Regions from separate parts of the Brevibacterium sp. FME17 genome, predicted to be linked through region 2. Evidence: riboswitches for the same ligand, from Rfam matches in the RefSeq annotation. Region 2 holds a riboswitch; each other region holds the start of a gene.
What was found. Region 2 has a riboswitch for thiamine pyrophosphate ahead of thiM (hydroxyethylthiazole kinase). Riboswitches for the same ligand answer to the same signal wherever they lie in the genome.
Positions count from the first base shown of each region.

Region 1: it holds a riboswitch for thiamine pyrophosphate, as region 2 does, so the genes downstream of both, INT40_RS05995 (ECF transporter S component) here and thiM (hydroxyethylthiazole kinase) in region 2, are expected to answer to the same signal.
Region 3: it holds a riboswitch for thiamine pyrophosphate, as region 2 does, so the genes downstream of both, INT40_RS14130 (TenA family protein) here and thiM (hydroxyethylthiazole kinase) in region 2, are expected to answer to the same signal.
Region 4: it holds a riboswitch for thiamine pyrophosphate, as region 2 does, so the genes downstream of both, thiO (glycine oxidase ThiO) here and thiM (hydroxyethylthiazole kinase) in region 2, are expected to answer to the same signal.

Region 1 is NZ_JABUYD010000004.1:154,835-161,871, reverse strand. It holds gene INT40_RS06000 (ABC transporter ATP-binding protein) at 1-986, opposite strand, end outside; gene INT40_RS05995 (ECF transporter S component) at 986-1,615, opposite strand; TPP riboswitch at 1,639-1,747, opposite strand; gene INT40_RS05990 (universal stress protein) at 1,774-2,682, opposite strand; gene INT40_RS05985 (DUF4916 domain-containing protein) at 2,801-3,340, opposite strand; gene INT40_RS05980 (MmgE/PrpD family protein) at 3,543-5,039, shown strand; gene prpB (methylisocitrate lyase) at 5,039-5,944, shown strand; gene INT40_RS05970 (bifunctional 2-methylcitrate synthase/citrate synthase) at 5,941-7,037, shown strand, end outside.
Region 2 is NZ_JABUYD010000018.1:80,543-87,579, reverse strand. It holds gene INT40_RS15315 (DUF1648 domain-containing protein) at 1-312, shown strand, start outside; gene INT40_RS15310 (TenA family protein) at 408-1,139, opposite strand; gene thiD (bifunctional hydroxymethylpyrimidine kinase/phosphomethylpyrimidine kinase) at 1,201-2,067, opposite strand; gene thiE (thiamine phosphate synthase) at 2,064-2,807, opposite strand; gene thiM (hydroxyethylthiazole kinase) at 2,804-3,640, opposite strand; TPP riboswitch at 3,628-3,731, opposite strand; gene INT40_RS15290 (sugar ABC transporter permease) at 3,899-5,110, opposite strand; gene INT40_RS15285 (ATP-binding cassette domain-containing protein) at 5,107-5,931, opposite strand; gene INT40_RS15280 (substrate-binding domain-containing protein) at 5,952-7,037, opposite strand, start outside.
Region 3 is NZ_JABUYD010000016.1:5,858-12,894, reverse strand. It holds gene INT40_RS14145 (HutD family protein) at 283-798, opposite strand; gene INT40_RS14140 (MFS transporter) at 1,016-2,449, shown strand; gene INT40_RS14135 (VOC family protein) at 2,526-2,888, opposite strand; TPP riboswitch at 2,954-3,060, shown strand; gene INT40_RS14130 (TenA family protein) at 3,051-3,767, shown strand; gene INT40_RS14125 (uridine kinase) at 3,780-4,460, shown strand; gene INT40_RS14120 (hypothetical protein) at 4,499-4,750, opposite strand; gene INT40_RS14115 (phytoene desaturase family protein) at 4,945-6,423, shown strand; gene INT40_RS14110 (DMT family transporter) at 6,395-7,037, opposite strand, start outside.
Region 4 is NZ_JABUYD010000002.1:24,585-31,621, reverse strand. It holds gene INT40_RS02080 (SRPBCC family protein) at 58-567, shown strand; gene INT40_RS02075 (ThiF family adenylyltransferase) at 499-1,719, opposite strand; gene INT40_RS02070 (thiazole synthase) at 1,716-2,483, opposite strand; gene thiS (sulfur carrier protein ThiS) at 2,485-2,733, opposite strand; gene thiO (glycine oxidase ThiO) at 2,730-3,878, opposite strand; TPP riboswitch at 3,869-3,971, opposite strand; gene thiE (thiamine phosphate synthase) at 3,995-4,675, shown strand; gene INT40_RS02050 (ketopantoate reductase family protein) at 4,756-5,694, shown strand; gene INT40_RS02045 (histone deacetylase) at 5,648-6,226, opposite strand; gene INT40_RS02040 (DedA family protein) at 6,232-6,900, opposite strand.

The sequences.
Region 1 (7,037 bases), on a different contig from region 2:
CCGGAGCGTAGGGAACCCAACGCATTGACCTCGCCACCGAACTCGGGAATGAGGCCGGCCAGGGTCAGTGCCAGCGTTGATTTTCCGGCACCATTGGCGCCGATGATGCCCACTGCTTCACCTGTACGGATGGACAGATCGAGGCCAGCCGCGGCCGCAGCCTTCGCCCGCGGACGAGCAACGTCGAGTCGTTCGGTCCTGAGGACGAGGTCGCCGTCCGGCCTGGATTCGGTGCGCAACGGTCCCGCACGCCCAGGCACCCAGATTCCACACTCAATCAGCGCCTCTGCGAGTTCCGGATCACCGAAGACCAGCCTCGGCGGGCCTTGTGTGAGCAGACCATCTGGGCCCAGGACGATCACGGTGTCCACATGATCGAGCCACAGATCGACCCGGTGTTCGACGATGATCATCGTCGCCGAGGTGGCCGCCTGGGTGCCGAGGACAGCATCACGAACGGAGACGGCCGAGTCCGGATCGATGTTCGCAGTCGGCTCGTCGAGGATGATCACCTGCGGTGCCATGGCATGGATTCCGGCCAGCGCCAGCCGCTGCTTCTGACCTCCGGACAGGGCCGCGGTGGGATGGTCGTGGGGCAGATCGAGGCCCATGGCCGCCAGCGAAGTGGAGATCCGGTCTTCGATGACATCAGCGGGCAGCCCCAGATTCTCCATGCCGAAGGCGACATCGTCACCGACGCGGGAGAAGATCACCTGCGAATCGGGATCCTGCAGAACCAGCCCGGCATCACCTCGGCGAGGGTCGGGTGGCCGGTCACCGATGCGCAGCTGGCCGGTGGCCTCACCGGACTCGGCAGGCAGAACCCCGGCGATCGCATGTAAGAGAGTGGTCTTGCCGGCCCCGGAGGGACCGAGCAGAAGCACCTTCTCACCCGCATCGATGCTCAGATCGAGCGGGCCCACCGCAGGTTCGTCACGATCTGCATGGCGCCACGAAAACCCCTGGGCGCGAATCGGCAGAGCCATCAGCGCAGGCGGCCGGAGGCGAAGGAGGACAGTGCCCCGGTCTTCGCGATCGCACGGTAGGCGAACCACGCGCCGATGCCGGAGATGACGACGCCGGAGATGATTGCGCACACTGTGTAGGCCGCCTGGAAGCCGAACTGCCATTCGGCGTTGTACATGATGTTCTCGCTCACCGACATGAACGCGGCCGCCAGCAATCCGGCCAGGCTCGTGACCCACAGATTGAACTTCCGATAGCCGAAGGCGGCGAAGATGAGCTCGGCGCCGAGGCCCTGGACGAGCCCGGAGAGCAGGACGGTAGCTCCGAAGTGGGAACCGAGGACCGCTTCGACGATGGCGGCGATCAGCTCGCACAGAAGGGCGGCACCTGGTTTGCGGATGATGGCCCCGGCCAGCGGACCGGCGAGAACCCACAGGCCGGCGATGAGGCCGATCGAGGGTGGAAAGGCCTGGAACCCGAGTTCGAGGACCTTCCAACTCAGGGCCAAGACCCAGAAGATGAGTCCGACGCCGATTCCGAGCACAGCGGTGACGACGTAGTCGACGACCCTCCACTGCTTCGACGCCGGTGCTTGGGAATAGGCTCGTGCGGTCTTCGCAGTGGATTGCGGCGCGGTAGTTTCTGGCATTGTGCCTCCTCATATCAAGGAGGGGTAGAAGAGTCTCGACTTCCTTCGGCGGTGCTAGCCGCATCAGGTTCGAGGGTCTGCAGCTTCATCTGCACTCTCAGCACCCATTTCGGCGCTCCCCTGTCGTGGCAACCACTGTACAGCAGGTAGGACGGGACTCAGCTCGGGACGACCATGACCGGACCCTCGGCATGGTGGAGGACTCTGCGTGAGGTGGAACCCAGAATGGCGCTTCGGATTGCTCCGCGGCCGCGAGTGCCCAGGACGGTCAGCTGCGCGGTCCGCGAGGCTTCGCCGAGCACCTCTGCAGGATCTCCGGTCGGCACCGTTGCACTCACTCGCAGATCGGTGAACTGCTGTGTCACCGTCGCGACCTCGGTCTCAAGCGCGGTCTCGAGCTCCAATCTTCTTCGGCCGGTGACCTCGGAGCTCAGCTCGAGCTCGGGATACCAGTAGAGCCATTCATCTCCAGAGGGCAGGACGGAGACGATCTCGAGGGCTGCTCCTCGTGAAGCAGCCACCTCGGCTGCGCTGAACATGGCCATCCGGCCGAACTCGGAGCCATCGACGGCGACGACGACCGCACCTGAATTCGAATCTGAGTGGTGGCCGGGAATGACTATCGTCGGGCAGTGCGAGTGCGCGGGCAGAGCCGTGGACACCGAACCGAGGATCCGTCCCATGAACCCGCCGCGACCGCGTGACCCCACGACAACCGTCCGGGCGTGAGCGCTCAGGTCTCGCAGGACGCCGGCGGCATCGCCTTCTTGGGCGCGGTAGGAGACAGGGCCCGGGTGGGCGCTCAGCTGCTCGGCCGCCTCGGTGAGGGTCTTCTCGACTCCTCGGTGCGCAGCTTCGAGCTCATTGTGCTCTGGCATGGACGCAATGTTCGGATAGATCATCGTGGGCACGGTGTAGGCGGAGACCACGGTGAGCGCGATGCGGCGGCGGGCGGCTTCGGCTGCTCCGTATTCGAGTGCGCGTACGGCGAGTTCTGAGCCGTCGTATCCGACGAGGATTCCGAGTTTCGTCGATGTCTGTTCAGGTGAGAGCTTCTCGGCAGTCATAGCAGACCTCCCAAAGGGGGCCGACGCTACCCTGACGAGGACGATGGCCCCGATCATCAGAACCGTTCTGGTCAGGACTATTCTACCAAGATTCTTCTACGGAATGTAGAGGAAAGCCTCAGATCGCGAAGCCCATATGGGCAAGCGCGTAGCGGAGGATGTGCTCCTGTCCGTGGCACATCTCGCCGACGATATCGGAGCGCAGAGTCTCTTCCGGGGTCAGCCAGTCGAGGCTCAGTGCATCGGCGCGGGGAGTGCACTCACCGCGGACTTCGAGGATGAAGCACATCGAGATCGCATGTTGGCGAGGGTCGTGGAGGAGCGAGGATCCCTCGGTGGGGAAGTACTCGGCGATGTGGAAGGGTGCGATCGCGGGCGGAATCACCGGCAGCGCCATCGGGCCGAGGTCGTTCTCCGCGTGGCGCATCAGCGCCGCACGGATGCTCTCATGAAAGCGAATGCGTCCGCCGACGACCTCTCGGCCCAGGGTTCCGTCGTCCAGGCTGCGCAGCAGCAGCCCGATCCGTTCGACGTCTCCGGACTCGCCCACCCGGACAGGGATCGCGTTGACATAGGGGATGGGCAGTCGCCGTCGCAGCTGAGCGAACTCGGCATCATCGAACCAGTTCTCGTCGAAGTCCAGAGCAGTGCGCGTCATGGCTCAATTGTGTCACAGTTCACCGGCGCGCTCGAGAGTTCCGATGGGTGGGACCGGGTGGTGGTTCTTCGTTGGAGTCGGGTAAAGTATCTTGATGTCGAGATAAAATTCTGGCCAGACCGTGACAGTGAAGTGACGTAGCCTACAGTTGTGTCAGCCACTGACAGACCTGAACGGTCAAGGATGTTTGAAGGGGTTAACCATGATCAATCATGAAGTCCGTACGCACAAGAGCTCAGAGAACCTGGCTCGCGAAGACCAACTCGCCTGGAAGATCGCCGAGGTCGCATCAGACCCGACTCCAGTGGATTCAGAGGTCACCGAAATGGTGATCAACCGCGTCATCGACAACGCCTCGGTGGCCGCAGCCTCGGTGCGCCGCTCGGCTCCGCTGCACGCACGCGAACAGGCGCAGACCCACCCGTACTCACCTGGTGCCACCGTCTTCGGTCTGCCCCTGGGTGAGCACTTCTCCCCGGAATGGGCAGCCTGGGCCAATGGAGTCGCCGTTCGTGAACTCGACTTCCATGACACCTTCCTCGCCGCCGAGTACTCACACCCCGGCGACAACATTCCACCGGTTCTCGCAGTCGCCCAGCACAAGGGCATCAGCGGCAAGGACCTCATCAACGGCATCGCGACCGGATACGAGATCCAGGTCGACCTGGTCAAGGGAATGTGCCTGCACGAGCACAAGATCGACCACGTCGCCCACCTCGGCCCATCTGCGGCTGCCGGTATCGGCGCCATGCTCGGCCTCGACACCGAGGTCACCTTCCAGGCGATCCAGCAGGCGCTGCACGTGACCACCGCGACCCGTCAGTCCCGCAAGGGCGAGATCTCGTCGTGGAAGGCACACGCCCCCGCATTCGCCGGCAAGATGGCTGTCGAATCAGTCGACCGTGCCATGCGCGGTGAGGGCGCACCCAACCCGATCTACGAAGGTGAAGACGGCTTCATCGCCTGGATCCTCTCCGGACCCGAGGCTCGATACACCATCCCTCTGCCAGGTGCAGGCGAAGCCAAGCGCGCGATCCTCGACACCTACACCAAGGAGCACTCGGCCGAGTACCAGGCGCAGGCGCTCATCGACCTCGCCCGCAAGCTCGGTGGCGAGATCGAGGATCTGAGCAAGATCAAGCGCATCGTCATCCACACCTCGCACCACACGCACAACGTCATCGGCACCGGCGCGAACGATCCGCAGAAGATGGATCCCAAGGCCAGCCGCGAGACCCTTGACCACTCGATCATGTACATCTTCGCTGTGGCTATGGAAGACCAGGGCTGGCACCACGAGCACTCCTACGCTCCCGAGCGTGCCGGACGTCCCGAAACGGTCCAGCTGTGGCACAAGATCGAGACCACCGAAGACAAGGAATGGACTCGCCGCTACCACTCGATCGATCCCAATGAGAAGGCCTTCGGCGGCCGCGTGGAGATCGAATTCGAAGACGGTTCGACTCTCGTCGACGAGATCGCAGTGGCCGACGCGCACCCCTTCGGTGCTCGTCCCTTCGCCCGCGCGAACTACGTCGAGAAGTTCAAGACCCTGTCCGAAGGCGTCCTCACCGGTGCCGAACAGACTCGCTTCCTCGACCTGGCCGAGAACCTCGAGAACCTCGACGCCAAGGGCGTGGCTGAGCTCAGCTTCACCGTTGACGGACTCGAGCACACCGGTTCGAAGGGCATCTTCTGATGTTGGGGGCAACCGCAACCCCGGCCGAGCGTCGGAAGAAGTTCCGTGAGCTCCTCGCCGGTGACCAGATCGTCCAGTTCCCCGGAGCCATCAACCCGATCAACGCTCAGATCATCGAGCAGACCGGGTTCGAGGGTGTCTACATCTCCGGCGGTGCCTTCTCCGCAGCCATGGGCCTGCCCGATATCGGACTCACCACGCTCACCGAGGTGGCCGATCACGGACGCAACATCGCCCGGGTGACGAACCTGCCGACCTTCATCGACGCCGACACCGGCTGGGGCGAGGCCATGAACGTGGCGCGCACCATCCAGGAATTCGAAGACGCCGGAATCTCGGGGATGCACCTCGAGGATCAGGTGAACCCGAAGCGCTGCGGCCACCTCGACGGCAAAGAGGTTGTCACCGCTGCCGAGATGTCCAAACGCATCGCCGCTGCGGTCAAGGGGCGCCGGGACGAGAACTTCGTCATCAGCGCCCGCACCGACTCCCGCGCAGGCGAAGGTCTCGACGCGGCGATCGATCGCGCGAAGGCCTATGTCGACGCGGGTGCGGACCTGATCTTCCCCGAAGCCATGCGCGATCTCGGCGAATTCGAGAAATTCGCAAGCAGCGTGGATGTTCCGATTTTGGCGAACATGACAGAATTCGGAAAGAGCGAACTGTTCACGACCGAGCAGTTGGCGAACGTCGGAGTGAAAATCGTGATCTACCCGGTCACAACTCTGCGTCTCGCCATGGGTGCGATCAAATCGGGCCTGCAGACCATTCGCGACCAGGGCACCCAGGTGGACCTGCTCGAGGGAATGCAGACTCGTGCGGACCTGTACGACACGATCGACTACGCTGCGTACAACGATTTTGATGCAGCCGTATTCAACTTTTCACAGGAGGGTCACAAGTGACCGAAGAAATCAAGAAGGGCCTCGCCGGCGTCGTCGTCGACACCACGGCCGTTTCGAAGGTAGTCCAGGAAACGAACTCGCTCACCTACCGCGGGTACCCCGTGCAGGAACTCGCTGCACAGCGCAACTTCGAAGACGTCGCCTACCTGATCTGGAACGGTGAACTTCCGAACCAGGCTCAGCTCGACGAGTTCAAGGCCCGCGAGCGTTCACAGCGCAAGATCGACGACAAGCTGATCCAGCTCATCCTCGATCTGCCCAAGGACTGCCACCCGATGCACGTGGTGCAGACGGCAGTGTCCTACCTCGGTGCCGTCGACCCTGAAGCAGACGTCGAAGGTGAAGAGGCCAACTTGGCCAAGGCCGAGCGTCTCTACGCGCAGCTGCCCACGATTGTGGCCGTCGACCACCGTCGCCGTCACGGCCTGGACCCGGTCGCTCCGACCGAGGACCTCGACTACGCCGCGAACTTCTTCAAGATGGTCTTCGACGAGGTTCCCGACGAAGCGGTCTTGCGCTGCTTCGACATCTCGATGATCCTCTACGCAGAGCACTCGTTCAACGCCTCGACGTTCACCACCCGCGTCATCACCTCGACTACGGCCGACCTGTATTCGGCAGTCGCCGGTGGCGTCGGCGCCCTCAAGGGCCCCCTGCACGGTGGCGCCAATGAGGCAGTCATGGCGATGCTCGAAGAGGTCGGCACCGCCGATAAAGCTGCGGAATGGATCGACAATGCTCTGGCCAACAAGGCCAAGATCATGGGCTTCGGTCACCGTGTCTACAAGAACGGCGACTCGCGCGTGCCGACCATGCGCAAGGCCTTCGAGAACATGGTCGCGGCCAAGGGCGCAACCGATCTCCTCGACCTCTACAACGCATTCGAAGAGGACTTCGTCGGACGCAAGGGCATCTACCCGAACCTCGACTACCCCTCAGGTCCGGCGTACCACCTGATGGGCTTCGACACCGATCAGTTCACACCCATGTTCGTCATGGCCCGCATCACCGGCTGGACCGCTCACATCATGGAGCAGCAGGCCAACAACGCTCTGATCCGTCCGCTGAGCGCCTACGACGGTCACGATCAGCG
Region 2 (7,037 bases):
CTGCCGATCGGTCTCGTCAACGTCCCTCACAAGGACTACTGGCTGAAACGCGGTGAGCGTGACTACCTTTTCGACTGTCTGATGGAGTTCATGCGAATCACCGCTGGTGCCTGTGCCCTGCTGTTTACTTTGTCTCTGGCACAGACGCTCAAGGTCGGAATCAGCAGATCGTGGCCGGAAGCCCTTCTGTTCCTCCCGACCGGTGTGTTCCTCGTGGTCGTCGCCATCGCGATGTGGAATCTCCTTCGCCAGCTCAAACCCGACGGCAGGGACGAACGTAATCCCAAACCGCAGACTGAACCGGAACAGTAGGCCGGCCGCAACTCGGAAAGAACCGACCCGCACTTTCGACCCATACTTCCGGCCGGTCCCGTCACCGTCGAAGGGCACTCACCGTCGAACGGCTCTCAGCTCTGCGGCACGAACACTGCAGCGTCCCAGTCCTGCATGGCATGTGCCGAGGCCCAGAAGTGGAGTTCGTACACACATGCCTGCTCGAACGTGGCACGCATTCTTGCGGCCACCTCGGCGGGGGCATCGGTGAGCTCCTGCTCAAGCAGCTGCACTGCCTGCCGGGTCGACTCATCGAATTCGGGTGAATCGTAGGTCTGGACCCAGGTGCGGTAAGGGTGATCGGCACTCATCTGACCGGCCCGTTCGACGAGGACCTTGCCCATGTGCGCGTACACCCAGAAGCACGGCAGGACTCCGGCCACGCCTTCACCGTAGGAGCGGCTGGCTGCGGTCGCGACGAGGTAGGACACGTAGCCCAATGTGGTAGGTGAGGCCTTGAAACCGGCACCACCGCTGACGAGCTCATCGTGGGCTGCGGCCAGGCGAGGATCGGCAAGCAGTTCACCGTGCATCTCCTCTTCAACACTGATGGCCTCGGCGGCGGAGCTGGCCCAGAATCGTGCTTCGTCCCGGTCATCGGCCCCGGCTGCCAGGAAGGACATCGCCTTCGCGTAGCCGGTGAGGTAGATACCGTCTTGAATGATGTAGTTCGTGAAGGCTTTCACCTCGAGGCTGCCCTCGGCCAGCTGGCCCAGAAATGGCAAACGCTCAATCTGCTCGACGATCGGGCGCACACGATCCCACAGCTGAATGGTCTGAGGTCCTGCGGAAAAATCTGTCGACATCTGTGTCTCCTGACTTCGTGGGACCCTCATCCGGGCCCCGAGGAATGTTGGTGTGTTGGGGTCAGCTCCGGACGATGTCGACCTGGTGATCGACGGGCCCATGAGCACCCTTCGGGTCTAGGCTGACCTGCCAGTTCGCGGCAGATTTCAGGGCGCGGGCCAGATAGTTCAGTGCGTTGTCGACGGCTTCGTGTAGAAGGTCCGCACTCACGTCGGCCACTGCACGTTCACGCTTGAGCACAGCCACCTCGGCGGTGATCGCGGCCGACAATGTGCACCCGGTGCCATGGGTGTTCGGGGTGTCCACCCGTGGGTGGGTGAAGTCGGTGACGGTGCCTTCGGCGGTGACGAGAACGTCGGCGACATCGCCCTCGATCGCGTGTCCGCCCTTGAGCAGCACCGCGCGAGGCCCGCGAGCGAGCAACTGTTTGGCCTGGTCCAACATCTCCTGCGGGTTCTGGGCCACGGGTTCGTCATCGCCGATCAGCAGTGCCGCCTCGGGCAGGTTCGGGGTGATGAGGTCCGAGACCGGGAGCAGGTGATCACGGACGGCAGCCACGGCATCGACCTCGAGGAGGCGGTGCCCGGAGGTTGCGACCATGACCGGGTCCACGGTGTAGAAGCCCAGCTGGCTCCCCGCCGCCCGTGCGACCACGAGTTCCACAAGTGAGCGTGAGCCGAGCATCCCCGATTTGGTGGCGTCGACGGGCATGTCATTCAATACGCTGTCGAGCTGGTCAGAGACGAAGGCATCGTCGATTCCGTAGACCTGGGAGACACCGTGGGTGTTCTGCGCGACGAGCGCGGTGATTGCAGTGGTGCCCAGCACCCCGCGAGCTGTGAAGGTCTTGAGGTCTGCGTGGATGCCGGCTCCCCCGCTGGGGTCGGTGCCGGCAATGGACAGCGCAATGGGTGGTCGGGTGGTCACTGAGTTGCCTCCGCCTGGCCATCGCCGAATTCTGCGAGAAGCTGCCTTGCCGCGGCACGTGGGTCCTGGGCACGGCAGATCGCGGAGACCACGCAGATACCGATCAGGCCCCGACCTCGCAATTCGGCAGCACGCGCGGTGCTGATCCCACCGATGGCAACAGCAGGCAACCCTGCCAGATCCACAAGCTCGCTGAGGCGGTCGGGACCGATCCCGTCGGGTGCGTCGGTCTTCGTCGTGGTGTCGTAGACGGGCCCGATTCCGACGAGGTCGACGACTCCCGATTCCCGGGCAGCAGAGAATTCGGCACCGTTGGCCGCGGAGAGCCCGATGAGGGTTTCTGGACCGACGAGTTCGCGCACTTCCTCGACAGGTGTGTCTGATTGCCCGACGTGGATGTCGACGTGCACGCCCTCGGCAAGGAGCCGTTGGGCGACGGCGACGCGGTCATTGAGGACGACGGGTACGCGACGGTTTGTATCGGCTGTTGCGCTGCCGACGGCGGCGATGACCTCGCGTGCCAGGGTGTAGAAGGCGTCATCGTCGATGTCCTTGTCCCGGACCTGAACGATCCCGACTCCCCCGGCAACTGCCTCGCGGACGGTTTCAGCGACACTGCGTCCGGCCTCCCGGCACTGAACCGAGTCGGTGACGAGGTAGAGCCGAGTGTCGATGCCCGCCAGACGGGAGTTTGCTTCGTAGCTGGCTTCGTAGTTGGCTTCGTAGCTGGCTTCGCTCATGACTGTGATCCTTCAAAGGTGTCGGCCTCGATCTGTGCGCCCGCCAGCTGCTTCGCGTCGAGCGTGTACAGCGCGTCGAGGAAGTTCACCGAATAGCTGCCGGGGCCCTTGGCACCAGTTGCAGCTCTTTCACCGGCAACCTTGAAGTGCGCATGGGCGGCGATCACAGCATCGAACCTCGCCGAGGCGGTCGTTGCTCCGACGAGGTACGCGGCGGTGACTGCGCCGAGTGAACACCCGGTGCCGATGACCAGCGGCATATAAGAGTGGCCCCCGTCGAGGCGGGCGACATGATCGACTCCGTCGATATGGGCGACGATCGCGTCCCTGGGTCCTGAGACCGCGACGATGGCTCCGGTCGACCGCGCCAGTTCGGCAGCGGCAGGAATCACAGCATCAACTTCGTCGGTGGAGTCGACGCCTCGACCGCCCACCCCGACTCCGGCCAAGGCCGCGATCTCGGAGGCGTTTCCGCGAATCGCGGTAGGTCCCGAGGCTGCGGCACGGCGGATTCGGGTGGTCCGAAAATCGACGGCTCCGATGCTCACCGGGTCAAGAACCCACGGCTTGGAGTCTTCGTTGGCTGCGTCGATGGCGGCATCGGCGGCAAGGAACTGCTGGTTCGTGGCGGTTCCGAAGTTGACCAGCAGTCCGCTGGCGATGCGCGTGAACTGTGCAGCATCGGCCTCGTGGTCGAGCATCGCCGGTGCGGCGCCGATGGCCAGAAGCACGTTGGCGCTGAATTGCTGCACGACGGTGTTCGTGATGCATTGGATAAGTGGATTGCTCGCACGCATATGCTCGTGCGCAGAACGCAGGTCGAAGTCAACCATGACGATCCCTTCGCTAGTATGGCCCAGATCAGGTTCGATGGGTGTTCTCTCAGCCGCGCTTCATGTTCACGAGGCACCCCATGTCATTGGCTTCGACTGTATCAGCACGACAGAGGCGGAGCGAGCTGGAATGCTCGCCCCGCCTCCCTGCAACTGGGTCTACCCAACGAAGACTCATCGAGCGGACCACTTAGCATTGACCGGCGACTTTGTAACGTCGCCGGTCAATGCTAAGTGGTCCGCTCGGTGCGGGTGGCATCAACCTCGTCCTACGTACCTCTGTCCGCGGCGGCTGAGGGCATCGATGACAACAGCAGCGAGAAGGACGAGTGCGGTGATGATCAGCTGGGCATCGGAGTTGAAGCCGATGAGATAGAGACCGTTGTTGATCGCACCGACGACCAGTGCACCGAGCACTGCAGCCCAGGCTGTGCCGCGTCCACCGAACAACGAGGTGCCGCCGATGACTGCCGCAGCGATCGCATTGAGCAGATCCTGCGTGGTCACCAACGTCGAACCCGCGTTCGAGTTGACACCTGCCTTGATGAAGCCGAAAAGAGCTGCGAGGGTACCGGCGGCCATGAAAACGCTGATTCTCACCCACGTCACCTGGATGCCTGCACGCCTGGCTGCCTCGACCTTGCCGCCGACAGCGTAGATCGATCTTCCGTAGCGGGTTTTGCGCAGTACTAGGTCAATGGAAATCGCAATGACCAGCATGAGCAAGAAGGGCAACACAAGGCCGAAGTCCTGGTTGACGAGGATGAGGAAGCCAAACACGATCACTGCCAGCAGCACGATGCGCACTGTCACCGAGGTCCAGCTAGGGTTGTCGAGTCCTGCCGCTTGGCGACGCAGTTTCGACGAGACGATACCTGCTCCGAAGCCGATCACCGCGACTGCGCCGAACACATAAGCCCAAATCGCCGGAAAGTAGAAGTTCGCAAAGTCAAAGGCGAATGTACCAGACATCGACAGATTCTTCTGCACACCCAGCGTCGTCAGAGTCAGTCCGGTGAAAGCCAACAATCCAGCCAGGGTGACAACGAAGGCCGGGATGCCGACCACCGCAAAGAACCACCCCTGGATCGCTCCGACAACCAGACCCAACACCAGCATGATGACGAGTGCGATCAGAGGCGGAACTCCTTGTCTGACGACAAGGACTCCCAGCAGTGACGCTGCGAGCCCACCCAACTGCGCCAATGACAGATCGATCTCGCCAAGCAACAGAATCAAGTTGATGCCCAGAGCGAGAATCGCAATGTAGGCAACCGTTGATGAGAGATTGACGAGGTTGGCGGGAGAGAGGAACTTGTCGTTCGCTGATTGGAACACGATGATGATGACGACAAGGGCAATGATCACCGGAAGCGAACCGAGTTGGCCCTCCTTGACGCGTCGTAGGAAGGTCGAGAAGAATCCCTCGTGCGAAAGCCGAGAGTCCGTGATGAATGAGTTGCGGGTCATCGGCGCTCTCCTCTTCGCGTGGCCCTTTGGGTCACGACATTGTCGCTGGCACCGGTGATCGCTGCCACAAGCACGTCCGTGCGTTCGTCACCGGGGAAGTCACCGGCATCCTTGCCCAGGCGCAGCACGTGTACACGGTCAGCCACAGCCTGAACATCAGCCATGTTGTGACTGACCAACAGCACCCCGAGGTCTCGTTCACGCAGACGCTCGATGAGATTGAGGACCTCCGCAGTCTGCGCGACGCCGAGCGCTGCCGTCGGCTCGTCCAGCATCACGATCGAAGGATCGCCGAGGAGGGACCTGGCGATCGCAACAGTCTGACGTTGTCCGCCGGAGAGCGCAGCGATGGGCACCCTCACGCTTGGTATTTTCGCCGAGAGACTGCGCAACAGCTCCCAAGATTTCGCCTCCATGGCCACCTCGTCGAGGACACCACCGCGTGTAGCCTCGTGTCCGAGGAAGAGGTTGGCCACCACGTCGAGATTTTCGCACAGGGAAAGATCCTGGAAAACCGTGGCGACACCGGCCGTTTGTGCATCCTTCGGCGACGCGAACTTCTGAGAGATCCCGTTCATGATGATCTCACCTTCGTCGCAGCCATGGACTCCGGCAATGACCTTGATAAGAGTCGACTTGCCGGCGCCGTTGTCGCCGACGAGTCCGACGACCTCGCCGCGGCCGATGGTGAGGTTGATATCGGTCAGCGCCTGGACCGCACCGAATCGTTTGTTGATCCCGCGCAGCTCGAGGACTGGATCGGCGCCGGGCTCCGGCACCCGCTGCTGCGCGGGCGCCGGATCGTTGGGTTGAGAATTCATATGTTCCTACTCGCCGATTTCTACTTGACGCCGTAGTCGCTGCAGAGCTTCTTCACGTCTCCGGTGCAGATGTCTTCAGCCTTGATCTGATCACCGACGATGTCCTTCACATTGTCTTTTGTGACGACCTTGGCCTCGACGAAGTCCGTCGGTGTGTCTTTGTAAGTCGTTGACCCTTCTGGCTTCTCGCCGCCTGCCAGCGCGACTGCTGCTTTCGCAGCGAACTCGGCCTGGGGTGGGATCGCCTTGTAGATCGTGGCGTACTGATCGCCTCTGAGGATGTTCTGCAGGCCGTCGACTTCAGCGTCCTGTCCTGTGATGACAGGCTTGACTTTGGCCTTCTTCGTGGCGGCGATGACTCCGCCGGCGGTGCCGTCGTTGGCTGAGTAGATGGCGATCGGGTCCTTGTCGGCAGTCTGCAGCTGACCTTCGACCCATTGGCGGGCGTCTCCCGGGTCCCAGTCAAGGGCATCGTGGCTTTCGGTGATGTCAGCACCGCCCTTCTTCAGGGTCTCCTCGGCGCCGGCCTTGAAGTCAGCGGCGTTCGGGTCCTTAGGATCACCGTTGACCATCCAGACCGGACCCGACTTCGGGTCCTTGTCTTCGGCCTTGAGTCCGTCGAGGACGGCTTGTCCCTGGAGGTTGCCGATCTTCTTGTTGTCGAACGAGGTGTAGTAGTCCGCGTCTTTGAAGAACCGGTCGTATGCGATTACCGGGATCTTCTTGGCTTTGGCCTTCGACAGAGCCGAAGACACGGCCGAAGCGTCGACCGGGTCGAGGACGATCGCGTCGACGCCTTCGGTCACTGCGGCTTCGAACTGCTGTTGCTGCTGGGTCGCGTCCTGGTTGGCATTGCTGTATTTGACCTTCGCATCGGGATTGGCTTCCTTGACGTACTTCTCGAAGTTCGGCTTGTCCAAGGATTCGTAGCGAGTGGTCTTGGACTCAGGGAGCAGCAGTGCGATGGTGACTTCACCGTCTCCGTTCGAGGAACCGCCTCCGCTTTCCTCATTGCCTTGGCCCTTCTGACTCCCACAGCCGCTGAGCGCAAGAGCGCCGATAGCAACCGAGGCGCCGAGGACGGCGAACTTCTTACGGGACTGCAG
Region 3 (7,037 bases), on a different contig from region 2:
TGATCCGTCGTGATCGGACGCTGATCCGTCGTGCCCATTCAATCTGCTTGACTCATTCTGATTCGACCCCAAAGTTCCTCCGATGACTGGTCCCTGAGTCCAGTATCGTCCGTCGATTTCCGGAGTTCCTGACCCACCCCCGTAGAAGCTGGGACAACACTGTGAACAGGAAGTCGCCCCAAGGCCTCTGACCTGCAACGATGATGGTCAATGTGACGCACAGGACATGCGCTTCGCATGATATTCGCAGGTCCGGATTCGGTGTCTGCGACGACCTGTGCCTCAGTGCAGGACGGCCACGCCGAGGTGGTCCGGAAGAACGTCCGATTCCTCGAGCTCCAGCAACTGGAATCTCGGGTACCCGGGGACCGAATCCAAGGTCACTGCGAACAGCCCGGTGCCGGTGAATCGCGTCGACAGCTCCAGTCCACGCTGACCTGAGCCGAGCCTCTTGTTCATCTCGACCATAAGATTGAGCGCGAAGCACGGGGTGCCCAATCCGACGAGGGACACCTTCTGCTCACCACGGAATAGTGCGGGCTCGGCCGGCGTCACCGGGTGCCTGTGACCGTCGATCTCAAGGACCACCTCGGCGCCGGTGGGAAGAAAGGTGCGCGCCATGCCGGGCAGAAGCGAGAACTCAGCCGGACGGTCCAGACGCGCGATGCTCAGGCGCCAGCGCCGAAGGGCCGGTGTCAGGACCTGCGAATCGGTGAGCGAGACGAGCTCGGTCGTCTCCCCCGCGCCATTGGCCCAGGGAACCGGTTCGAGGTCGTCGAATGAAGTGATCACGCGCATGTGATCACTGTAGTCGCGGCGCACCACTTGCCAAGTGAGCGCAGAGGACTAGCCTTGGAACGTGCGTTTTGCCCATAACGATCGGGTTGCGAACAGATACAGCGGAAACATCACCCATACAGAAGAGAGGCACGCCGGGGTTTCCTCCGCGTGATTCTCAAGTGCCCTGAACAGCAGTTCTCGTGTGTCTCTCCCCCGGCAATCGGAAGGGAAAAACATGTTCGGACCAGACAACGTCCGCAAGCGCTGGCGCCCAGAAGAGATCACCGTGACGAAACCCGATGTCACGAAACGTGCCATCGGAGCAGCAGCGATCGGAAACGTCACCGAGTGGTACGACTTCGGCGTCTATGGCTACCTCGCCGTCGTCATCGAGGGCATCTTCCTCCCCAAGGACTCCGGCCCCATCGGCCATGTCATCGTGGCCGGGCTCTTTGCAGTCGCCTTCCTTGTCCGCCCGCTCGGCGGAATGTTCTTCGGCCCCTTGGCGGACAGGATCGGCCGCAACAAGGTCCTGGCGATGACGATGATCATGATGGCAGCCGGCACCTTCCTCATCGGCGTGATCCCTGACTATGCGACGATCGGTCTGTGGGCGCCTTTCCTTCTGCTTGCCTGCCGACTCCTGCAGGGATTCTCCACCGGCGGCGAGTACAGCAACGCGATGACGTTCATCGCCGAATACGCACCGGATCGGCGCCGAGGATTCCTCGGCAGCCTGCTCGAGGTCGGTACCTTCACCGGCTACGTCCTCGGCGCTCTGGTTGCCACGATCATGCAGGCCGTATCCACCACAGGCTTCCTGGAGACCTGGGGCTGGCGCATTCCCTTCTTCGTCGCCCTGCCGTTGGGTTTCGTCGGCGTCTACCTGCGGACGAAACTCGCCGACACCCCGGCATACAAAGAGATGGAGAAGCTCTCCGAACAGGAAGAATCCAGCAACCGCACGAAGGGCGAGTTCAAGAAGATCTTCGCGCTGTGGCCCAACCTTCTGGCCTGCTGCGGTCTGGTCCTGGCGTGGAACGTCACGAACTACATGTTGACCTCATTCATTCCCCTCTACTTCCCGATGGTCCAAGACATTCAGGGCAGCGGCGGGGTCTCAGAACTCACGTCCCAGATTCTGCAGATCCTCGTTATGGCGGTCTGTCTCGGACTGATTCCGGTCATCGGCAAGGTCTCTGATCGGGTGGGCCGCAAGGCAGTTGTGCGCGCGGGATCGATCTCACTCATCGTGCTCTCATTCCCGTCTCTGATGCTCATCCGCGGTCATAGCGACATCATCGTGTTCCTCGGTCTGCTGATCATGGGGCTCAGCCTCATCTGCTTCAGCGCGACGATGCCCTCGACGCTGCCTTCCCTGTTCCCGACGATGGTGCGAGCAGGTGCGCTGGCGATCGCCTTCAACATCTCGATCTCACTGTTCGGCGGCACCACCTCGGTCGTGATGACCAGCCTCATCAGCGCCACCGGCTTCCTCATGTGGCCGGCGATCTACCTCGTGGCCGCGGGAATCATCGGACTCGTTGCGATCCATTTCGTGGAAGAGAGCAATGGTCGTCCGCTGTGGGGATCGACTCCGTCGGCGGCTTCGGAGGAAGAGGCCGAGGACTTGGCAGAAGAGCTCAACCAGGAGACCGAAGCGACCTGAGCCGGTGCTGTCTCCTCAGGGTCTGAAACACCCAGAGGGCGAGCGCACCCAGGGGCGGCCCACCCTGGTGACAACCTCAGTTCAGAACGATGCAGAACGGGTGACCTGCCGGGTCGAGGAAGACGCGGAAGGTCTCGCCTGGCTGGTCAACTGCCTTCCCTGCACCGAGTTCGACCACTGCTGCCTCGGCGACATCAAGGTCATCGACGACGACGTCGAGGTGCATCTGCTGTGGGTGGGCCTGGCTCGGCCAGCTGGGGGCGTGATAGTCCTCGACCTGCTGGAAGCAGATCGGCGGCCAGGAATCTGATGTGATCTCTGCCCAGGTGCCGTCGTCATCGACTCTGACCTGCCAGTCGAGGAGTTGACCGTAGAACTCCGCGAGTTCGCGTGCGTCAGGGGCGTCGAGAACGACGACGGGCTGCTTTGCGATTGCCATGCTGGAAGTCTACGCGCCACCGGTGTCACGGTGAAGGGCACAGGTGCTTCGCCGGTGCTAGGCTCGAAACACCACAGGGGAGCGCCGACGAGACCGGTGCTGAGAGTGCGCAAGCAGACCCTTCGAACCTGATCCGGTGAGCACCGGCGGAGGAAGTGAGAGATGACAAGGATGAACGACGTCCCACAGCAGACCAGCACCAGTATTCACCTGAACCCAGGCGGGCCGGTGGCGACATTGAGAGCGGCGACCGCTCCCACCTGGGACGCCGCGGTCGGGCACAGGTTCGTTAAGGAACTGTTCGCCGGGACCCTCGACGATTCCGTGATGAAGAAGTATCTGATTCAGGACTATCAGTTCTTCGAATCGTTCCTGTCGATGCTCGGCGCCTGCGTCGCCCACGCCGATGGCATCGGCCCCAAACTCCGGTTTTCCAAACAGCTCGGATTCCTCGAAGCAGATGAGAATTCCTACTTCCTTCGGGCCTTCGCCGAGGTGGGTGCCAGTGCCGATGAATACGACGATCCGGTGCTGACCGATCCGACCGCGCGGTTTCGCACCATCATGTATGACGCGGTCGTTTCTGCCTCTTACCCGGACCTGCTCGTCGTGCTCGTCATCGCCGAATGGCTCTACCTCGACTGGGGCGAGCGCGAGCAGCCGATGCCCCGTCGCCACGTTCACACCGGATGGATCGAGCTGCATCATGGTGTGGACTTCCGTGCCTGGGTGCAGTTCCTCGTCGACGAACTTGAGAGGGTGTTTCCCACCGGCGACGAGGCTGAATCCGCCACGGCCCGGGCCCGGCTGGCGCGCCTCTGGCAGCGGACGGTTGATGTGGAGTTGGCGTTCTTCGAGGAGGCCCATGTGCTCGACTGAGGGCGGCACCAGGTGAGTACCCGTCGTGCGGTTCTGCGGCAGCTGCTTGCACAGATCCGCGAGATCAATTCTGGTGGGCGGAGCCTCATCGCCGTCGACGGGGTCGACGGAGCGGGCAAGACCGTTCTCGCCGGGGAGCTTGTTCGGCTGGCTGCCCAGGATGGGCTCCGCTCTGTTGCTTCGCTGAGCATCGACGGCTTCCATCACCCACGTTCGACCCGGTATGCGAGGGGGCGAGGACCCGAGTCGTTCTACCGTGACTCCTACGACTACCCAGCGCTCAAGCGGTCAGTCGCGACTGCGTTCAAGCAGGGGCTGCCTGTTGTCACAGCCGTTTGGGATGTTGTTGCCGATGCCAGTATCGAGAGTGCACATTCCAGTCTCGACTTGCCACAGGATTGCGTCCTTCTCGTGGATGGCATCTTCCTCCATCGGCCTGAGCTCCGTGAGTTGTGGGACGCCAGCATTTGGGTGCAGGTACCTTTCGCGGTCTCTGTTCCGCGCGGGAACGAGCGCTTTTCCGGGCAGTACGATCCTGATCCCGAGGCAGAGTCCAACCATCGCTATGTCGGCGGGCAGCGGCTCTATTTCGCACAATGCTCGCCGTGGGAGATGGCGACATGGGTCCTCGACAACGAGGATCTGGCACACCCCCGCCTTGCCGCACGAGCAGGGCCACCGATAACTCAGTAGCCGAGAACTAGAAAGGGGCAGGCAACGCACCATCTGCCTCACACAGGGGCATGCTGATTGTGCTTGACGATCTTCGCAACGATCGCAGCGACGGCGCAGCCTACTGCGATGAGGAATGGCACTCCGACAATCACCGTTTCGACGATCATGACGAAAGTGTGCTGGAACATGTTCGCCAGAATATTCACAGCGGCGAATGCCACCATGCTGAAAGCGAGGAAGAAGCCGGCTGTCTTCACCAGCCGAGTCGGCAGCGTCCCCCGACGCTCCCGTATGTTCAATGTGCTCATCGCCGATCACCTTCGATCCTGATCACCGTCGACGCCGTCTGCGCAACTCGCGATGTACTTTGAGGCTACGCCTGAAAGCTTGGCGAGCCATGGGGGTACCTGGGATGTTCGATGCAAGAGAAAGTCCACCGCTCGCCCCTGCTCATGCCGGTCCTCGCCCTGGTCGTGTCAGTCCTCTCCCCTAGAATGAACCCATGAGCAATCCCCAGGTAGATGCGGTTGTCGTCGGATCCGGGCCCAATGGCATGGCCGCCGCGGTCACCATGGCTCGGGCGGGCCTGTCTGTGGAGGTCTATGAAGCCCAGTCCACCATCGGCGGCGGCGCACGCACCCTCGACCTGGGCCTGGCCCCTGGCATCACCCATGACATCTGCTCGGCCGTGCATCCCTTGGCGATCTCGAGCCCCTTCTTCGTCGACTTCGACCTGCGCTCCCGGGGCCTCGAGTTCACCACTCCGGAGGTCTCCTACGCTCAGCCTCTGGACAATCAGCCCGCCGCGCTGGCATTCCACGATCTCGATACAACGGTCGACCACCTCGGCGCGGCCGGACCCGAATGGCGGCGCTTCTTCGCCCCGCTGCTCGAACGCGTCGATGATGCGATCTGGTTGTCCCTCGGTGACAAACGCTCCATTCCGGAGACGCTGCGCGATGTTCCCGGCATCGCCAATGTGATGAGATTCGGGCTGCGGCTGCTGTCCCAGGCCAGCCCGGCCTGGAACATTCCGCTCTCACATGAGACCTCCCAGTCCCTGTTCACCGGTGTCGCCGCGCACGCGATCGGCGGACTGCCGGCCATGGGCACAGCTGCCACGGCCACCATGCTCTCGACCGTCGCCCACGCCGCCGGATGGCCGTCGCCTGTGGGCGGTTCGCAGGCGATCATCAACGCCATGGTTGCCGACCTCGAAGCCCACGGCGGGTCTGTGACGACGAACGCGCGCATCGATCATGTCTCCGATATGCCGGCTGCCCGGTCCTATCTCCTCGACACCTCCGCCTTGAACGCGGCACAGATCTTCTCCGGCCTCATCCCGGCCAAGGTCGCCAAGTCGCTGCGGTCCTTCAAGCAGGGCAACGCCGCAGCCAAGGTGGACTTCGTCCTCAACGGACCCGTGCCCTGGGCCGACCCTAATATCAACCGCGCCGGCACCATCCATGTGGGCGGAACCCGGGCACAGATGGCCGCAGCCGAGGCGGATGTGATCGCCGGGCGCATGCCAGCCCACCCGGTCAGTTTGGTCTCCGACCCGACCGTCTTCGACCCAGCGCGTGAGGTGGACGGCCTACGCCCACTGTGGACATATGCCCACGTCCCCTTCGACTGCCCACTCGACCCGGCCGAATACATCATCAACCAGATCGAACGCTTCGCACCCGGCTTCCGCGACACGATCGTCACGTACAACTCCATCCCGGCTTCAGAGATGGCTGGTCACAACCAGAACTACATCGGCGGCGACATCGCCACCGGGCTCGTCTCCTTCTACCGGATGATGGCTCGCCCGCGCACCAGTTGGGACAACTACAGCCTCGGCGTCCCCGGCGCCTACCTGTGTTCGGCCGCGACCCCACCGGCACCCGGCGTCCACGGAATGAACGGGTGGTTCGCGGCTCGGCGAGCGTTGAAGACGCAGTTCGGCATCAGCGAGGCCCCGAGCCTGGCTCCCTGATAACCTGCCGGTGCCGGTGCGAACGCATCCGCCACACTCCGTTGGCCACGGCCACCGCCACGACGACGAGGCCCGCACCAAGCGCCTGCCCCAGAGTGAGCTTCTCGCCCAGGATCAGGGCCGCGAGCACAAGGGCGAGCACAGGTTGGATGAGCAGCAGGCTCGCCGTCATCGACGGCACCAACCGGGCACTTCCCCTGTTGATGAACAGCCACGCCACCACCTGCCCCAGCAGAGCCAAGGCGATGAGATACATCCACGACCTCGGACCGATCCCCGCGAGGTGGATGCCGCCGGTGAACTGGGCGATGACCGCCGCGGTCACAGCCGCCGAGGCAGTCGCCCAGGCCAGGGGCTGAATGGCCCCCTCGGCCTTACGCCTGGTTCCCCGGCGGGTGAGGAACATGTACACCCCGTATCCGATTCCGGCGATAAGCGCGAGAACGGTGCCGAGAACAGCGTTCTCCCCCACCGCGGCCAGAGACACGATCCCACCGACCAGGCCGACGCCGATGAGCATCAGCGGCAGGGAGATGAGGAAGCGTACGCTCACACGCTCCCGGTCGATCAGCAGGGCAAGCAGGGGCAACACGATGACCTGAACGTTGACGAGC
Region 4 (7,037 bases), on a different contig from region 2:
CCGTCGAGTCAGAACGGTTGAGTCGGCACCCGCCGACTCACAATAATCGGGAGACCCATGACCCATGCACACGAGCAACATACTCATCGGCACGTGCAATCGTATGCCGGAGAGTCAGCGCCCTTCCACTTTGAGAACCAGTGGAGGGTCAATGCCTCTGTGGCCGATGTGTGGTCCGTGCTCTCCGATATTGAGTCGTGGCCGCAATGGTGGCCGGGCCTGCCAGTGGCGGTGCCCGTCGATGAGGGGACCGCATCCGGAAGCCGTGCCGACATCCAGGTCAACAGTCCGATCGGTGTGACATTGAGCTTCGGCATCGAACTTAAGGACACCGACCCGCCGAACTTCGTGAAGTTCTTCGCCAGCGGTGACCTGAGAGGGATCGGGGAGTGGACGTTGGAGCAGATGGGCCCGATCACAACGATCAGCTCCGTGTGGTGTGTCACGACTCGGCGCATGCCCATTCGCCTGCTGCGTCCCGTGGCAAAGAGGATGCACTCACATGTGATGAGCGCCGGGCGCCATGGTCTGGTCCGTCGACTGAACCGTCTCCTGCCCCGAGGCTGACCAGGCATCGATGCCGCCTGCCAGAGACCGCAGGCGCACGGAACCCGGTGCCGAATCATGGAGGAGCTGCACGGCTTGGCCGGAGCGAGCCCCCGACTTGCAATGGATGACGATGTCGACTGGCGGGTGGCCAGCGATTGTCTCCACCGCACTCCACCCCTCGATCTGCAGCATGCCCAGCGGCAGGTGAACGGAGCCGGGGATGGCCGCGATCTCCCGCTCCCAGTCAGCACGCACATCGATGAGAAGAACACCCGAGGAGTGAGCCCGGTATTCGTCGACGCTGATCTCCTCCGCCCGGTCCGGATCCCGACCATCGGGTCCCGGACGGGCAGCAGCGCAGGCAACGGCCACCTCGGCTAGGTCGGTGACCGGCGGACGATCAGGATCCGGTGAGAACCGAAGTGTGGAGTAATCGGACTCCAGAGCGTCATAGCGCAGAAGGCGCCCGATCAGCGGTGTGCCGATTCCGCAGATGAGTTTCACGGCCTCCGTGGCCATGGCCGAACCGACGGTGCCGCACAGGACCCCGAGCACACCGCCCTCGGCACAGTTGGGCACGGAGTCGGCCTCGGGGATGTCTGGAAACAGGTCACGCAGCATCGGCCCCTGCCCGGGGACGAAGGTGCTGACCTGCCCCGAGAAGCGAAAGATCGTGCCCCATATCAGCGGTGTGCCGGTGAGCTCGGCGGCATCATTGGACAGGTATCGGGTCGCAAAATTGTCTGCACCGTCGAGGACCAGGTCGTGGGAGGAGAAGAGCTCGAGAGCATTCTCAGGACGCAGCCGCTCACACATCGTGTGGACCACAAGTTCCGGATCAAGACGCAGCAGGGCATCACGGGCGGAAGCGACCTTGACTCGCCCGATATCGGCATCGCGGTGAAGGACCTGACGCTGCAGATTCGAGGCTTCGACCACATCGTCATCGATGACCGTGATCGACCCGATCCCGGCCGCGGCCAGGTAATGCAGGATAGGTGCCCCCAGTCCACCCGCACCGATGACCAGCGCCGAAGCGGCCCGAAGCCTCCGCTGTCCCAGCACACTGATTCCCGGCAGGCTCAGATGCCTGGCGTAGCGGTCGAGTTCCCGTGGGCTCAGACAATCGACCGGTTCGACGAGTGGGCCCGGATTGCTCGCCACGCTCATGCCGGGGTCACCATCCCGTCGAATGTCGACGAGGCGAAGGCCAATGGTCGTTTCGGGATGCGACCGGCATGAGCGGCGAGGAGCCCGGACTCCACAGCCAGGGACATCGCTCGCGCCATGGCGGTGGCATCGTGGGCCCGGGTGACGGCTGAGGCCAGGAGGACGGCGGTGCAGCCGAGCTCCATCGCCAAAGCAGCATCGGAGGCGGTGCCGATCCCAGCGTCGAGGATCACGGGCACCTGGGCACGGCTGACGATCGTCTCGATGTTGTGGGGGTTGAGGATACCCAGCCCGCTGCCGATCGGAGCCCCAGCAGGCATGACCACGGCCACCCCAGCATCCTCGAGCCGCTTGGCCAAGGCTGGATCGTCGTTCGTATAGGCAAAGACCGTGAAGCCATCGAGAACTAGTTCCTCCGCGGCACGGAACAGTTCCACCGGATCGGGCAGCAGAGTCTCCTCATCGGCGATGACCTCAAGCTTCACCCAGTTCGTCTCGAGCGCCTCCCGAGCCAACTGGGCCGTCAGCACAGCATCCCGGGCGGTATAGCATCCGGCAGTGTTGGGCAGGATGCGAATACCCAGGCGCTGCAGCAAGGCGAACACCGAGTCGCGGGCTTGTCCGTCATAGCGGCGCAGAGCCACGGTCGTCAGCTCGGTGCCCGACGCGTCCAGGGCCTGTTCGAGGATGCTCAGCGAACTGGCGCCACCGGTGCCCATGACGAGTCGGGAGTTCAGAGTCACGTCGTCAACGCTCCAGGTCATGTCAGCCTCCCTGTACCGCGGTGACGATGTCGACTCCATGGCCCTCGCGCAGAGTGAAGTCCGACCACTGTCCGCGCCGGATGACTTCACCGTCGACGGCGACGGCGATGCCCAGGCGGCTGCCGTCGACGGGAATGCCCTCGGCGGTGAGTTCCTTGTCGACGATGCTGGAGACGAGGTCTCTGGCGGTGGTAGGTCCGGCGAGTGCATGGCGCTCGCCGTTGAGCGTGATGGTGATCGTGTCGGTCATGGATGACTCCCTGCTGGTTGCCGGATGGTGGTTGATGAGTGAAAGCGTTCTGGTCCCACTACGGTCAGTACCCCGGGAGGCCCAGACTGGGGTGCGCGCTCACACACGAGGTCGGCGCTGAGTTCGGCACCCAGTGGGGCGAGGAGGATCCCGTGGCGGAAGAACCCGGTGGAGATGACACAGCCGGGGTCGATGCGTCCGATGATCGGCACATCATCGGGTGAGCCCGGCCGGGCGCGGGTGGTGATATCGGTGATCTCGGCCTCGAGGATGGCCGGGGCGAGGCGTTCGGCATCTCGGAGCAGCTGGTGGACGCCACCGGCGTTGGTCCCTGACCGCCCGTCCTCACGGCTCGTGGCCCCGAGGACGAGTTCACCGTCGAGACGAGGCACGATGTAGACGGGGCGGGCCTTGACCAGACCACGGATCGTGCGAGTCAGCAGCGGGGCCAGGGCCTGAGGCGCACGGAGCCTGATCACCTCACCCCACACCTGGCGCAGCGGCAGTGGGGGAACGCCCGAGATGTCATTGCAAGCGCTGCCCGCGGCCACGACGACCTGATCGGCGCGCAGCCTCGTCCCATCCTCGAGTTCCACTCCGAGTGTCTGGCCGGCTTCGGTGATCAGGGCGTCGACGCGGACACGAACGATATCGTCACGCAGCACCGCGAGCAGTGCACCGGTAACGCGCCGGGGATCGATCGAATGATCTCCGGGGATCATCACCGCACCACATACCCCCGGTGCCAGGGACGGTTCCAGCTCGCGGGCCCGGGATCCGGTGATGAGGGAGACGTCGAATCCGGCGGTGGTCTGCAGATCGACGAGTTCACGCAGGGAGGCGAGATCGGCGCGGTCACCGGCACAGACGAACGTCTCGGCGCTCGAATACCCCAGCTCATGACCCGAGGCTGCAGCGAGATCGGCGGCGAAACCTGGGTAGAGGTCTGCTGAGGCACGCATGAGCGGATATAGGGGAGACTGACCCCACACCACCTCGGCGGCCGGGGCCAACATTCCGGCCGCAGCATGGGAGGCACCCATGGCGGGATCCGGATCGACGATGGTCACGCCAACGCCGCGACAACGCAGCTTCCAAGCAGTGGACAAGCCGATGATTCCGGCTCCCACAATGACGACGTGCACGTGCTTCTCCCTCCGGCGGCATGACCCGCATCAGGTTGAACGGTCGGCACAAAGCCCTCTCAGCCTCTTTATGAGGCTCCCGCGAACTCCTCTACTCTAGGAGCATGGTCGCAGATATGACAATGGACGCCGCAGTCCGAGACACAGACAAGACCGCAGACAGAGCCGCACGACTGGAGCGACTTCGCGAAGCCAGCCTCTATGTCTGCACCGATTCCCGCAGCGCCCAGGGGGACCTCCCCGAATTCCTCGACACCGCCTATGCCGGTGGTGTCGACATCATCCAACTGCGCGACAAAGGCCTCGAGGCACGCGCCGAGATCGCAGCACTCGAAGTGCTCAGGGAGGCAGCCCACCGTCACGGGAAACTGTTCTCCGTCAATGACCGTGCGGATGTGGCTCTCCTCGTGGGAGCCGATGTCTTCCACGTCGGGCAAGGGGACCTCACCAGCGACCAGGCCCGCGCGGTCCTCGGCCCGGATGTGATCCTGGGGCGATCGACCCATTCGATTACGCATGCCGAGGCCGCCGAGGCGGACCCCGAGATCGACTATTTCTGTCTGGGCCCCGTATGGGAGACCCCAACCAAACCCGGCAGACCCGCCATCGGCACTGACCCCCTGCGTGCGCTCGCCTCCATCGCCACCAAACCCTGGTTCGCGATCGGCGGGATCTCGGCAGGCCAGCGCCTCGACGAGGTTAAAGCTGCAGGTGCGCGGCGCGCCGTCGTCGTGCGTGCGGTGACCGCGGCAGACGACCCTGCGGCCGCAGCCGCGGAACTCAAGCAGGCACTGTGAAACCCAGCCGGTTGAGGCCAGCACTGTGAGGGCCAGCAGGGAGAAGGCCAGCAGTATGAAAACGAAGGAATCCAACTGACATGGGAGAACACGCAGTGAAGATACTCATCGCCGGAGCCGGCGCGACCGGTGGAGCATTCGGCACCCGCCTGTTCGAAGCAGACCGCGACGTGACACTCCTGGTCCGCGCCGCGCGGGCAGAGATGATACGCGCCGATGGGCTGCGCTTCGTCGCCCCCGGAGAAGACCGGACGAATCACATTCCCGTCCTCACTGCGGCAGAACTCGCCGCAGACGGCACCGACCAGGCCCCCTTCGACCTGGTGATCGTCGCAGTCAAGGCCAACGGCCTGGAACCGATCCTCAACGACATCAGGCCCGCCGTCGGCGAGCACACGATGATCATTCCGTTCCTCAACGGCATGGCTCAGATCGACCGGCTGGTCGAGGAGTTCCCCGGACAGGTGCTGGGCGGTCTGGTCAAGATCGTCGGGACGATCAAGGACGGAGCCATCCACCAGATGACAGATCTGGCCGTCATGACTATCGGCGACCTCGACGGGGGAGTCGTTCCGGAGACCATTGCCCAGGCGCTTGACGTTCCCGGCTACAAACTGCAGATCCTGGACGACATAACATCCGCGCTATGGGAGAAATGGATCTTCATCGCAGCAGCGGGAGTCGTCACCTGCCTGTTCCGAGCCCCGGTCGGAGCGATCATGGCCGCTGGTGGCCACGCCCACATCGTGAGGATCGTTGATGAACTCGAGGCCGTGGCGGCCGCGGGCGGACACCCTGTTTCGGCCAAGGCCAGGGACATGACACTGTCTATGCTCACCGCCGAAGGGTCGGCGTTCACCTCATCGCTCTACCGTGACGTGACCTCGGGTCTGCCCAGTGAAACCGAGCACATCCTCGGACACCTCGCGAGCACGGCGGCTGGCCTCGGTGTCCCGACGCCCCTGCTCGACCTCACACTTGTGCAGTTGCGAGCTGGGGCATCTCTGCGACAGCACTGACCTCTTCGGCGCCGAGGCGCAGCATCGTCACGTACGGGTCATTGGGGATGGTGTGGGGGACCGCATCAGATCCGTGCGGGGCGGTGAACGTCACCATCGGGATCGCATCTCTGCGGTCGAGGACCAGAAGTGTCTCGTACTTGCCCGGCCCCACCGAGCGGGCGGAGCCGACGGGAAGTTCGGAGGCCAGCGTCTCCAGCGGATTGGCCGCCGAGGGTGGCCGATTCATCTCCTGATCGGCGACATCGGCGAACTGTTCGGCGGTGATGAGATAGGCCTTGGCCGGGGTGGGTCCCGGTGCGTGATGGTCGTAGAAGGCCATTCCTCCACCGCCCCACACGGTGGAGCTGCCGGCGAAGTAGATGGATCCGGGAAGTTCGATGCCCATCTCCGCCAACGGCGGATCGGTGTTCCTCGCGCCGGGATAGGTGACGAAGGCACCTGGGGGACGGCCGCCCTGCAGGTAACAGGCGAGCCTGTCACGATGCATGTTCGACCCATAACTGACATACCACACGAGTGCTTGAGACATCCCTTTCATGATGCCACGTCGACGGCTGGGACTGTCCAATCTGTCGCGCCTCGGTGTGCCGTCCGAACGTCGTCTGCTCGGGCTTTCCTCCTGGCCAGGAGTCTGCGCGTGAGTTCGGCTACACCGGTGATTGTCAGAGCGATGCCGACGCCCAATCCCACTCCGAGCAGCGGCTGGTCTTCGAAGAGCACACCACCGAGGAGACCGATGCCCGTGGAATACAGGGCCCAGGCCAGGCACCCTACGGCGTCGAAGGCGAGGAACCGGGTGCGCGGATACTTCAGGATCCCGGAGGTGAGGGTTGTCGCTGTGCGCCCGCCGGGAACGAAGCGTCCCGCGATGAGGGCGGCACCGCCTCGGCGGGCGAAGATGTCTTCGGTGTGCTCAACCATTCGCGAGGCCCGCGGCGAGCGGGTCCACCGATGCACCAGCGAGCCGCCTCCGCGCCCCACAAGATGGGCGGCGAAGTCGCCGATGAGGGCACCGATGGCCGCTGCCAGGAGAAGTCCCACGGGGGTCGGCGTGCCGGCCGCGGCATAGGCTGCAGCGGTGATGAGGACCGTCTCGGAGGGGACGATGGGGACCAGGGAGTCGAGGCCGGCGGTGACGAAGATGAGGAGATAGACCCATGGGGATTGGAGCGTAGCGGTGAGGATGTCGAGAGCAAGGTCCATACCCACTTACGCTATGGACGGGGAGGTGAGATCGGAACGTGGCAAGGAGCAGTCTCTTGTGCAGGTGTCCGGACGAGGATATGCGGAAAACCGGAAGCGGAGATTGCGGTCGGTCCCATGGGAGTGGCCGTCTGGCG